3 linked regions of the Prochlorococcus marinus str. SB genome follow. The protein of the gene in region 3 binds, or shares a complex with, the protein of the main gene of each other region. Links are inferred from orthologs where the notes say so. Each region holds a gene or a part of one and is shown on either strand. Other genes may lie near its edges.

The links. The genes of interacting proteins can lie anywhere in the genome.
Region 1: the proteins of nuoH (region 3) and EV02_RS04395 are in contact, whole or in part, in a cryo-EM structure (PDB 6KHJ), measured with the Thermosynechococcus vestitus proteins. The link is inferred for Prochlorococcus marinus str. SB from one-to-one orthologs. Residues at the interface, in WP_126985484.1 of Thermosynechococcus vestitus: Gln8, Lys26, Trp29, Leu30, Pro33, Met34, Met37, Leu38, Leu83, Ile84, Phe85, Lys86, Glu87, Asp88, Val89, Leu90, Pro91, Ala92, Thr100, Ala104, Val107, Ile108, Phe111, Leu112, Tyr114, Ile115, Ile125, Ser126, Leu128, Phe133; in WP_126986108.1 of Thermosynechococcus vestitus: Gly6, Tyr7, Glu8, Tyr9, Phe10, Gly12, Phe13, Leu14, Ile16, Cys17, Ser18, Pro21, Ala24, Leu25, Ala27, Ser28, Leu31, Arg32, Pro33, Ser35, Arg40, Leu41, Thr42, Thr43, Tyr44, Glu45, Ile51, Gly53, Ala54, Trp55.
Region 2: the proteins of nuoH (region 3) and EV02_RS04390 are in contact, whole or in part, in a crystal structure (PDB 6Y11), measured with the Thermus thermophilus proteins. The link is inferred for Prochlorococcus marinus str. SB from one-to-one orthologs. Residues at the interface, in WP_096411122.1 of Thermus thermophilus: Arg36, Val44, Arg45, Met46, Gly47, Pro48, Asn49, Arg50, Val51, Leu57, Gln58, Ala61, Asp62, Ile64, Lys65, Ile67, Phe68, Lys69, Glu70, Ile72, Val74, Glu223, Ala224, Glu225, His233, Thr234, Glu235, Tyr236, Ser237, Trp241; in WP_096411117.1 of Thermus thermophilus: Arg16, Glu17, Gly18, Leu24, Leu27, Val28, Trp30, Gly31, Arg32, Asn34, Ser35, Trp37, Thr54, Asp55, Ala56, Asp59, Ala61, Arg62, Phe63, Gly64, Glu66, Val67, Phe68, Arg69, Ala70, Ser71, Arg73, Gln74, Ala75, Asp76.

Annotation. Positions count from the first base shown.
Region 1 is NZ_JNAS01000002.1:338,206-341,077, reverse strand. It holds EV02_RS04395 (NAD(P)H-quinone oxidoreductase subunit 3), read right to left. Parts: upstream 1,682-2,872; coding sequence 1,319-1,681; downstream 1-1,318. Other genes in the region: EV02_RS04405 (photosynthesis system II assembly factor Ycf48), read left to right, coding at 2,196-2,872; EV02_RS04400 (rubredoxin), read left to right, coding at 1,758-2,186; EV02_RS04390 (NADH dehydrogenase subunit K), read right to left, coding at 580-1,314; EV02_RS04385 (NAD(P)H-quinone oxidoreductase subunit J), read right to left, coding at 50-580; EV02_RS04380 (gluconeogenesis factor YvcK family protein), read left to right, coding at 1-53. UniProt on the Escherichia coli protein: NDH-1 shuttles electrons from NADH, via FMN and iron-sulfur (Fe-S) centers, to quinones in the respiratory chain. The immediate electron acceptor for the enzyme in this species is believed to be ubiquinone.
Region 2 is NZ_JNAS01000002.1:338,868-341,630, reverse strand. It holds EV02_RS04390 (NADH dehydrogenase subunit K), read right to left. Parts: upstream 1,868-2,763; coding sequence 1,133-1,867; downstream 1-1,132. Other genes in the region: EV02_RS04405 (photosynthesis system II assembly factor Ycf48), read left to right, coding at 2,749-2,763; EV02_RS04400 (rubredoxin), read left to right, coding at 2,311-2,739; EV02_RS04395 (NAD(P)H-quinone oxidoreductase subunit 3), read right to left, coding at 1,872-2,234; EV02_RS04385 (NAD(P)H-quinone oxidoreductase subunit J), read right to left, coding at 603-1,133; EV02_RS04380 (gluconeogenesis factor YvcK family protein), read left to right, coding at 1-606. UniProt on the Escherichia coli protein: NDH-1 shuttles electrons from NADH, via FMN and iron-sulfur (Fe-S) centers, to quinones in the respiratory chain. The immediate electron acceptor for the enzyme in this species is ubiquinone.
Region 3 is NZ_JNAS01000002.1:463,292-469,645, reverse strand. What follows is about bases 107-2,919. They hold nuoH (NADH-quinone oxidoreductase subunit NuoH), read right to left. Parts: upstream 2,166-2,919; coding sequence 1,047-2,165; downstream 107-1,046. Other genes in these bases: EV02_RS03745 (citrate synthase), read right to left, coding at 2,241-2,919; ndhI (NAD(P)H-quinone oxidoreductase subunit I), read right to left, coding at 352-978; EV02_RS03730 (NADH-quinone oxidoreductase subunit J), read right to left, coding at 107-338. Outside these bases: more of EV02_RS03730, read right to left, coding at 1-106; more of EV02_RS03745, read right to left, coding at 2,920-3,386; EV02_RS03750 (hypothetical protein), read right to left, coding at 3,513-4,973; EV02_RS03755 (rhodanese-like domain-containing protein), read left to right, coding at 5,063-5,413; trpB (tryptophan synthase subunit beta), read right to left, coding at 5,414-6,354. UniProt on the Escherichia coli protein: NDH-1 shuttles electrons from NADH, via FMN and iron-sulfur (Fe-S) centers, to quinones in the respiratory chain. The immediate electron acceptor for the enzyme in this species is believed to be ubiquinone.

The DNA.
Region 1 (2,872 bases), 130 kb from region 3 along the record:
GACTAGCAAGAGCAGTTATGTTTATTTACCGCAAATTAAAAAAATTAAATTAATAAGCATCTTGAAGTTCATAGAAATCTGGCTGAATATAATCTTTTCGTAATGGCCATCCTCTCCAATCTTCAGGCATTAATAGTCTTTTGGGGTTGGGATGATCAATGAAATTTATTCCATACATGTCAAAAGTTTCTCTTTCTTGCCAATCACTTCCTTTGAAAATTTTATACAAACTAGGGATTGATAAATCAGAATCTCGTTTTAAGAAAACTTTTAATCTGACTTCTTTAATTTTTTCGATTTTTTGTAAATCATCAACAGTTATAAAATGGTAAAAACTAACAAGATTTTTACCTGGCCCCTCATCATATCCTCCTTGACATTGGAGATAGTTGAAACCATAACTTCTCAAGGCAGATACTGCTTCATATAAATTGTTAGGTTCCACAGAAATGTTTTCAATTCCTATGTGATCATCAGATAAAGATTGATTTGGAATTCCATCTTTAGACAAAGATTGGCTTATAAACCCTTCTTTTTCTATTGAAGTATCTGCGGATGTGGCTAAACCGTCTTTTTCCATTAATCTTCTACAGAATTAATAATTTCAGTTTTTTCGGTATTTTCCGGTAATTCGGTTATTTTTTCTTCTTTGGAGGGGGGTATTACGTTAGCTGAAGTTTTGTTTAGATATTCACCTGTATTTTCTGAGAAAACTAGATTCATTTCGTGATCAGATGTTATGTATCTGTGCGTTTGTTCTGTTTTTGTGCGCTCTAAAATTGATTCATTACCAACTTTTTTTCTTAACTTAATTACAGCATCAAAAATTGCTTCTGGTCTCGGTGGACATCCTGGGAGGTATAAATCAACTGGAATCAATTTATCAACACCTCTTACAGCAGTTGTAGAATCTGCACTGAACATCCCTCCTGTGATTGTGCAAGCACCCATTGCAATAACGTATTTTGGTTCAGGCATTTGTTCATAAAGTCTAACTAGGGCTGGAGCCATCTTCATAGTTACTGTTCCTGCAACTATTATCAAATCTGCTTGCCGTGGCGAGCTTCTAGGTACTAATCCAAATCTATCAAAATCAAATCTTGATCCGATTAAGGCGGCAAATTCTATAAAACAACAAGCTGTTCCGTAAAGGAGGGGCCATAGACTGCTTAACCTAGCCCAATTATGAAGATCGTCTAAACTTGTCAATATAATATTTTCGCTTAAATCTGTAGTAACTTGGGGCGCACCAAGAGGATTACAAGTTCCTTCTCGGATTTCTCTTATTGCTTTTGGGGATAATTGTGGTTTCAATTTTTTAACTCCATTCTAAAGCACCTTTTCTCCATGCGTATGCTAGAGCAATAACAAGTATGGCAATGAAAATCAAAGCCTCAATAAAAGCTAGTAAGCCTAGTCTATTGAATGCAACAGCCCAAGGATAAAGGAATACTGTCTCAACATCAAATATAACGAAAACTAAAGCAAACATGTAATAACGAATATTAAATTGAATCCATGCTCCTCCTATAGGCTCCATTCCGGATTCATATGTAAGTTTTCTTTCCCCTGTTCTTCCTTTTGGGGCAACGATGAGATTAGTAACTAGAGCTAATATTGGTACTGCTGCGGCAATTAGAAGGAAACCTAAAAAATATTCATAGCCAGTTAATAAAAACATCTTGAAAATTAATTTTGAATAAAAGTCGCTTAATTAAGCAAAATCTTTTAAAGTTCTTAAAGAATAATAATAAACCGTGAGTGACAACATTCAACCCGCCTCTGAGGAAAACAAAATAGTTAAAGACTTTGAGAGAGAAAACCTTTCTGAAAACTCCATAGGAGTAAATGTTGAACAACCTATTCCTAATTTAGAACAAAATAGATTTGAATGTAGAAGTTGTGGATACATTTATGATCCGTCTGAAGGAAATAAAAAATTAAACATACCTAAAAATACGCCTTTTTCAGAGCTGGATGGGAATACTTTTGCCTGCCCTGTTTGTCGAGCTGGTAAAAATTTTTATAAGGATATTGGTTCTAGAGCAAAACCTAGTGGATTTGAAGAGAATTTAGTTTATGGATTTGGATTTAATAGTTTACCTCCTGGACAAAAAAATATATTGATTTTTGGAGGGTTGGCATTTGCTGCTGCAATGTTCCTTTCTTTGTACTCTTTGCATTAATATAATTAAATGAAAAATTTTTTTACCACTATTCCTAATCTTCTCTTATCTGTAGTTCTCTGTTTTGTTTTAAGCAGTTGTTCATCTACTGGTGTCAAGATGAGTGAAAGCAGCCCATGGACAACAATTCAGTTTGAAGACCAGGCTAATGCTTTAGATGTTGATTTTATAGATGATAAACGTGGGTTTCTAGTAGGCTCAAACAGATTGATTATGGAATCTACAGATGGTGGTGAAACATGGGAAAAAAGATCATTAGATATTTCTGCTGAAGAGAATTTTCGTCTCCTAGATATAGATTTTAAAGGGGAAGAGGGATGGTTAATAGGTCAGCCTTCATTAGTTATGCATACACTTGACGCAGGAAAGAATTGGACACGTTTATCTCTGGGTAACAAATTACCAGGCCAACCATTTCTAATCACAACTGTCGATGCTGGTATTGCAGAATTGGCTACCACTGCAGGTGCTATTTATGAAACATCAGATAGTGGTGAATCATGGAATGCAAAAGTTGTAGATGCATCTGGTTCTGGAGGTGTAAGAGATTTAAGAAGAACCAATAAAGGAGATTATGTCAGTGTAAGTAGTCTAGGTAATTTCTTTTCTACTTTGGAAAATGATAGTGATGCATGGATAGCTCATCAAAGAGCAAGTAGCAAAAGAGTTCAAAGTATTGGTTTTAA
Region 2 (2,763 bases), 130 kb from region 3 along the record:
AATATTGATGTTATGTTATGGGCCGAATTAGAAGATGGTGAAAAAATTTTTGGTGAAAGCAAGATCAGTAAATCTAAAAAATTAATTTCGAGGATTGGTTACCTACCAGAAAATCCTTCAGCTCTTCCAAGTGCTCTTGAATCTATAAAAGAAGCTGATTTAATTGTTCTTGGTCCAGGAAGTCTATATACCTCTTTATTGCCTAATCTATTAGTACCAGAGATTGTGGATGCCTTATTGCAAAGTAATGCTCCTAAAATTTATATAAGTAATTTGATGACTCAGCCTGGAGAAACAGATGGGCTTGATGTCTATGAACATATCAAAGCAATAGAAAAACAACTATCAAATTTTGGAGTTAATGCTCGAATTTTTAACTCAATCTTATCTCAGATTCAATTTGAAAAGTCTCCATTAGTAGATTATTACGAAAGTAGAGGGGCAGAGCCTGTCCAATGCAATAAAGAAAAATTATTATCTGAGGGTTATTATGTTTTGCAAGCACCATTATATTCAAAAAGAATAACTCCAACCCTTAGACATGATCCTAGAAGACTAGCAAGAGCAGTTATGTTTATTTACCGCAAATTAAAAAAATTAAATTAATAAGCATCTTGAAGTTCATAGAAATCTGGCTGAATATAATCTTTTCGTAATGGCCATCCTCTCCAATCTTCAGGCATTAATAGTCTTTTGGGGTTGGGATGATCAATGAAATTTATTCCATACATGTCAAAAGTTTCTCTTTCTTGCCAATCACTTCCTTTGAAAATTTTATACAAACTAGGGATTGATAAATCAGAATCTCGTTTTAAGAAAACTTTTAATCTGACTTCTTTAATTTTTTCGATTTTTTGTAAATCATCAACAGTTATAAAATGGTAAAAACTAACAAGATTTTTACCTGGCCCCTCATCATATCCTCCTTGACATTGGAGATAGTTGAAACCATAACTTCTCAAGGCAGATACTGCTTCATATAAATTGTTAGGTTCCACAGAAATGTTTTCAATTCCTATGTGATCATCAGATAAAGATTGATTTGGAATTCCATCTTTAGACAAAGATTGGCTTATAAACCCTTCTTTTTCTATTGAAGTATCTGCGGATGTGGCTAAACCGTCTTTTTCCATTAATCTTCTACAGAATTAATAATTTCAGTTTTTTCGGTATTTTCCGGTAATTCGGTTATTTTTTCTTCTTTGGAGGGGGGTATTACGTTAGCTGAAGTTTTGTTTAGATATTCACCTGTATTTTCTGAGAAAACTAGATTCATTTCGTGATCAGATGTTATGTATCTGTGCGTTTGTTCTGTTTTTGTGCGCTCTAAAATTGATTCATTACCAACTTTTTTTCTTAACTTAATTACAGCATCAAAAATTGCTTCTGGTCTCGGTGGACATCCTGGGAGGTATAAATCAACTGGAATCAATTTATCAACACCTCTTACAGCAGTTGTAGAATCTGCACTGAACATCCCTCCTGTGATTGTGCAAGCACCCATTGCAATAACGTATTTTGGTTCAGGCATTTGTTCATAAAGTCTAACTAGGGCTGGAGCCATCTTCATAGTTACTGTTCCTGCAACTATTATCAAATCTGCTTGCCGTGGCGAGCTTCTAGGTACTAATCCAAATCTATCAAAATCAAATCTTGATCCGATTAAGGCGGCAAATTCTATAAAACAACAAGCTGTTCCGTAAAGGAGGGGCCATAGACTGCTTAACCTAGCCCAATTATGAAGATCGTCTAAACTTGTCAATATAATATTTTCGCTTAAATCTGTAGTAACTTGGGGCGCACCAAGAGGATTACAAGTTCCTTCTCGGATTTCTCTTATTGCTTTTGGGGATAATTGTGGTTTCAATTTTTTAACTCCATTCTAAAGCACCTTTTCTCCATGCGTATGCTAGAGCAATAACAAGTATGGCAATGAAAATCAAAGCCTCAATAAAAGCTAGTAAGCCTAGTCTATTGAATGCAACAGCCCAAGGATAAAGGAATACTGTCTCAACATCAAATATAACGAAAACTAAAGCAAACATGTAATAACGAATATTAAATTGAATCCATGCTCCTCCTATAGGCTCCATTCCGGATTCATATGTAAGTTTTCTTTCCCCTGTTCTTCCTTTTGGGGCAACGATGAGATTAGTAACTAGAGCTAATATTGGTACTGCTGCGGCAATTAGAAGGAAACCTAAAAAATATTCATAGCCAGTTAATAAAAACATCTTGAAAATTAATTTTGAATAAAAGTCGCTTAATTAAGCAAAATCTTTTAAAGTTCTTAAAGAATAATAATAAACCGTGAGTGACAACATTCAACCCGCCTCTGAGGAAAACAAAATAGTTAAAGACTTTGAGAGAGAAAACCTTTCTGAAAACTCCATAGGAGTAAATGTTGAACAACCTATTCCTAATTTAGAACAAAATAGATTTGAATGTAGAAGTTGTGGATACATTTATGATCCGTCTGAAGGAAATAAAAAATTAAACATACCTAAAAATACGCCTTTTTCAGAGCTGGATGGGAATACTTTTGCCTGCCCTGTTTGTCGAGCTGGTAAAAATTTTTATAAGGATATTGGTTCTAGAGCAAAACCTAGTGGATTTGAAGAGAATTTAGTTTATGGATTTGGATTTAATAGTTTACCTCCTGGACAAAAAAATATATTGATTTTTGGAGGGTTGGCATTTGCTGCTGCAATGTTCCTTTCTTTGTACTCTTTGCATTAATATAATTAAATGAAAAATTTTTTT
Region 3 (6,354 bases):
CTTATTAAGAGGCTTAGAAGGGTTAAACATATCGATGTTGATATAACTCTTCTCGATTTAATGTCATTAATAGGCTTTAAATCTTCTTTTTTATTGACTAGCATTATTGCAAAAATTATTAATACATTCACTGCACCCACATAAACTAAAACTTGAGCTGCAGCAACAAAACTTGCATTTAATAGAAGATATAATCCTGCAACACTCATGAAAACTCCACCAAGCAGAAATGCTGAATAAACAATACTTTCGAGCAACACAACACCAAGTGCTCCAATAATGACAACTAAAGATAAAACTGTAAAACAAATAAATTGTGTTGTTATGGCAATGGACATAAATTAATCTGAATTAATTGTTTGGATTAGAAACTTTATCTTTATTTTCATTGGATTCAGGCCTCATCCAATCATAAACTTCTTCCGGTAATTTACCAACTCTTGCATCTGAAGCTGGGATTTCATGAGGGTCCATGACACCTTTAGGAAGATAGGCAAGTTCTCTTAGAGGTTTAACTGAAGGATCTGTTGTAACATTTGTGGGTAGTCTGCCAAGTGCGACATTATCGAAATTTAAATTGTGTCTGTCAAAAGTAGCTAGTTCATATTCTTCGGTCATTGACAGACAATTAGTTGGGCAATATTCAACACAATTTCCGCAAAAAATACAAACTCCAAAATCTATTGAATAATTTCTAAGTTCCTTTTTTTTGGTTTCTTTATTCATTACCCAATCAACTACTGGGAGATTTATGGGACATACTCTCACACAAACTTCACAAGCAATACATTTATCAAATTCATAATGTATCCTTCCTCTATATCTTTCAGAGGGTATTAATTTTTCATATGGATATTGAACAGTAACTGGTCTTCTTCGAAGATGATCAAAAGTTACTGATATACCATTGTATAAATATTTGCCAGCATTAAATGCTTCTTTGATATAGCTATTTATTTGTTGAAGGAAATTGTTCATTTCGAAGAATTTACTTAGTTATTTTATTTTAGTGGAATAATTTTGAATTTAAGTATTTTTACTTAAATTTAACCACCAAAGAATTGCGGAAAAGCAAGTTTTAATACTGCTGTTATCAAAAGATTAGCAAGAGAAATTGGCAGAAGAAACTTCCATCCTAGATCTAAGAGTTGATCAATTCTTACTCTAGGAGTTGTCCAACGTAATAATATTGCAATAAAAACTAAAAGATATGCTTTCAGTACAGTCATTACAATTCCTATTGATGCAGTGAAAACCTGAATAAAGGGTGCGTTAATAGGTAAATTAAGGAACTTAGCTATTAATTCAACTGGTATAGGAAAACCCCAACCTCCCAAATAAAGTATTGATACTAATAAAGCGGAAAGAATTAAATTAATGTAACTACCCAGGTAGAACAATGCGAATTTCATCCCTGCATATTCAGTTTGATATCCCGCAACTAATTCTTCTTCAGCTTCGGGTAAGTCAAACGGAAGTCTCTCACATTCTGCAAGAGCACAAATCCAAAAGACTATAAAACCAACTGGTTGTCTCCATATATTCCAACTTAGGATTCCAGCACCACTTTGTTGGTTGACAATGTCAACAGTACTTAGAGAATTTGTCATTAGTACGATAGCGAGTACAGATAAAGCTAAAGGTATTTCATAACTTATTGATTGAGCCGCTGCTCTTAAACCTCCTAATAAAGAATACTTATTATTTGATGCGTATCCGCTCATAAGAAGGCCAATTGGCTGAATACTGCTTAAAGCGATCCATAGGAAAATTCCAATGCCAACGTTACTTATTAAAAGGTTTTGTCCAAAAGGAACAATTAGCCAGGACAGAATCACTGGGACAAGAACTAATATAGGTCCTGCAGTGAAGAGTATCCCATCGGCTTTGGCAGGAATAATATCTTCTTTGACAAGTAACTTAAGACCATCTGCAATTGGTTGGAGGACGCCGAGCGCTCCAGCATATTCTGGACCTATTCTTTGTTGAGCAGCAGCAGATATTTTTCTTTCAAGCCAAACTGTTACTAAAACGCCAACAACTGCCGCTACCAAAACCAAAAGCATAGGAAGAGGGAGCCATATTATATGAGCGATTTCGCTGGAAAGGCCAAAACCTTTTAAGAATTCATTAAAACTATATTCGAGATCTAATCCGTATTCCAAAATTTTTATGTTATTTACTTAATAGATTAACTCTTCACAAACAATATGTGTGTTTTTTATGAAAAGCTGCAAATATTATTCTCTGTTTTCTAGGCTAATCCAATCTCTTGGTGCTGAACCTGTATAGATTTGTGATGGTCTGAAAATTCTATTTGCTCCAAGTTGCTCTCTCCAATGAGCTAACCAACCAGCCACTCTAGATATGGCAAAAATTGGAGTAAATAAATCACGAGGAATACCAAGTTTTCTATAAACAAGGCCAGAATAAAAATCTACGTTAGGGAATATACCCTTAGGTCCAAGTCTTGGTATTGCCTCTGCCTCAAGTGATTTAGCAACTTCATACATTTCATCTGCTCCAAATCTAATAAAAAGTTCTTCTGCAAGTTTTTGAAGAATTATTGCTCTGGGATCTTTGACTTTATATTCTCTGTGGCCAAAGCCCATTATCTTACTTTTATTTTTTATTGCATTATCTAAAAAAGACCCAGCATTTTCTGGGGTTTTAATCTCTTCTAACATCGCAATCACATCCTCGTTTGCTCCTCCATGTAATGGGCCAGCTAAGGTTCCTACTGCAGAGGCGATGACAGCATATGGATCTGTAAGAGTACTTGCAGTCACTCTAGCGCTAAATGTACTGGCGTTTAAACTATGTTCGGCATGTAGAATTAAGCATCTATCAAAAACTTTTGCGGCTATAGGATCTTGTTCTTTTTCAGTCAACATGTAAAGAAAATTTGATGAGTAAGTTAGATCATCTCTAGGTTGAATTGGGTCTTGTCCTTTTCTAATAAGTTGGAACGCTGCAATCATTGTGGGAATTTTTGCTATTAGTCTTATGACTGCGTTGTAGATGTAATTAGGATCATCTATTGCTCTACGCGAATAGAAGAGCCCCAAAGAAGCTGCACTAGATTGAAGAGCATCCATAGGATGACCAGTTGCAGGGAAACATTTCATCATATCTCTGACTCTAAAACTTAACCTTCGATGCATCTGAACTTCTTGTTCGAAATCTCTTAGTTGAATAGCTGTGGGCAATTCACCCCAAATCAATAGGTAAGCGGTTTCTAAAAAACTGCTTTTTTTGGATAGTTCCTCAATGGAATATCCTCTGTACAATAATTTACCTTTGTTGCCGTCAATATCACATATAGATGAATTAGTAACTGGGACACCCTCTAATCCTGGTTTTAAAATTAGTTTGTTACTATCCAATTGCTTAATTCAATATCAAATACTTATAGATTAAAGATAGTCAAATAATTTTTAATTAACCACAAGATATTAACTTCGCAAAAAATTAAAATGATTATTTTTGAAGCTTGTTTGAATAAATTTAATTTAAAGAATGTTTAATATTGTTTCTCTGTAAATAATTGGATTTTTTTCAGGAATAGATTGACTTATGATTTCTAGCGATTCTTCATTTGATATTTTTAAAATATTTTTAATGAGAAAATTAAGGTCCTGCAAATTAGAAAAATATTCAATTTTATTAGAATTACCATCTTTGATATTAACTTTTGAATAAAGAAAAGCAGATTGATCTTTATTACTTTTTAGGTTAAAAAATTTTTTTGATATTTTCTCAAATTCTTTACCATCAATTAAATTATTACTTATGATTTGTAAACCTTCTGATTCTATCGAATAGATATTTTCAAAAGATAATTGTTTTATAACATCGTCTTTTTCTTCAAGAATATCTTTGGAATATATCGAATAAATATCTTCATTTTGTTTCAAAGTATATTTGTTGAAATCTTTTAGCTTTTTCAAAGCACTTAAATCAAATTGATCTTCATTATTTTTTTCAAACGTAATAAGCCAATCTTTATTTGAATTGAGAATTAAAATGTTTTGATTATTATTTTGATTAAACTCTTCAAAAAAACTTAGTTGAAAATCATTTAGTAAGGGATAAAGGTGTTTGTCAAAATTTTTCATATCACAAAAAATTAAATTTTCAGGATTATCTTCATTACTATTCTCTTTATTCATTAACTTTTCGTAAGTAAGAATATCAATGTTTTTTTTATTATTTAGTAAATATGATTTTAAAATTAGTTGCTTATTTTTAAAGTCAAAAATTGTAGCAATTTTATCCCCATTATTCTCAGGAAAAATTTCTTTATTAAAAAATTTACTTTTCAAAAATTTATTTGTGAATAATATATTTTTTTCATTGTTCAGTCCAACAAGTTCTCCCTCATATTGAAATTTTTTTTTCTTAAAATTTTCACTAGAGATAATACTATTTTTGATTAATTTTTTATCTGATGAAGCAATTATATAATGATCGTCGGTTCGGTATATATAGTTAAGAAAATTTATTTTGTTTTCTCTATTAATTGAAATTATCTCATCAATCTGATCTATTTTATTAGGCAAATTTAATAAATCATCTATTGTTTTTTCTGGCTTAATTTTAAAAACAATCAAAATATCATCTTCAAGCTTTTTATTATTTTCAAAAGTTGAGATTATAAGTTCATTATTATAGATATCTTCTAATTTATTGTTGCCTAGATCTATTCCTAAGTAATCTAATATAGAGTCTTTTATTAAAAAAAAGTTATCTTTATTTGTTAGATTATTATCCTTTTCATTATTATTAACGATATTAAAACTATCTAAATTTGAAATAAATAATAATTTATTGTTTTCAGGTGCATATTTTAAGATATTTAGTTGCTCAATATTTGTACTTTGTTCCTTATTTTTATTAGTAGAAACTTTTTTAAAACCCAAAAAAAGTAATAAAGATAATAATAGGATTATTGCTACTACTCTAAGTTTCATTATCAATGTTTATTTTTATTTTTAACAATAAACTTCCTACTGCAACTTAATTTATTAAATTGTAAATAACACATAATTTATCCTATAAATTGGGAAGTTATCCAAAATCTATAAATGCTTCTAGTCTAAATGATTGGTTTAATTCTGAGAAAGAAGATCCAGTCTTAATTGATGTAAGAGAGCAGTCAGAGCTTGAACTGGCTCGTTTCTCAAAAGAATTTTTACATATACCAATTAGTAAGGTTACATTTGAATATGTTGAAGAAATATTTTCTGGTTTATTAGATAGAGAAATTGTAGTTACCTGTCATGCAGGAATAAGAAGTTATAATTTTTCTCAATGGTGCTTGGATAATAATATTGTGAGCGAAATATGGAATTTGGAGGAGGGTATTGATGGATGGAGTAGATATATTGACCCATCAATACCAAGGTATTGATTAAATATCTAATGAAGATGCAACAGTATTAACATCTTTGTCGCCTCTCCCAGAGCAATTGATAACTATATGAGTATCTTTTTCAAGAGTAGGGCATAATTTATCTAACCAAGCAAAGGCATGGGAAGTTTCAAGTGCAGGAATAATTCCTTCTAGTTCACTAACAAGTTTTAAAGCGTCTAAAGCTTCTTGATCTGTGACGGATCCATATTCTGCTCTACCTATATCTTTTAAATGGCTATGTTCAGGTCCTACTCCAGGGTAATCTAAACCTGCACTTATTGAGTGAGCTTCTTGTACTTGACCATTATCATCTTGCAAGAGAAGACTCATTGATCCATGCAAAATTCCAACTGAACCTTTAGTGATAGTGGCAGCATGTTTGTCAGTATCAACTCCGCTTCCGGCGGCTTCAACTCCAATAAGCCGCACAGAAGTTTCCTTAACAAATGGATGGAAAAGCCCCATTGCATTTGATCCCCCACCTACACAAGCAAGCAAAATATCGGGCAAAGATCCAAATGATTCCAAACATTGTTTTTTAGTTTCTTCACCTATAACTGCATGAAAATCCCGCACAATCTTTGGGAAAGGGTGTGGGCCTGCAACAGATCCTAAAATATAGTGTGTTGTTTCGACATTAGAAACCCAATCTCTAATGGCTTCACTAGTGGCATCCTTAAGTGTTGCAGTTCCAGAATTTACAACTTTAACTTCAGCTCCTAGAAGTTTCATTCTGAAAACGTTAAGGGATTGCCTTTTTATATCTTCAGCACCCATGTAGATAATACATTTCAAGCCAAATCTCGCACAAACAGTAGCAGTAGCAACTCCATGTTGACCTGCTCCAGTTTCTGCAATTATTCTTTTTTTTCCCATTCTTATTGCCAATAAAGCTTGTCCAAGAGCATTATTGATTTTGTGAGCCCCAGTATGATTTA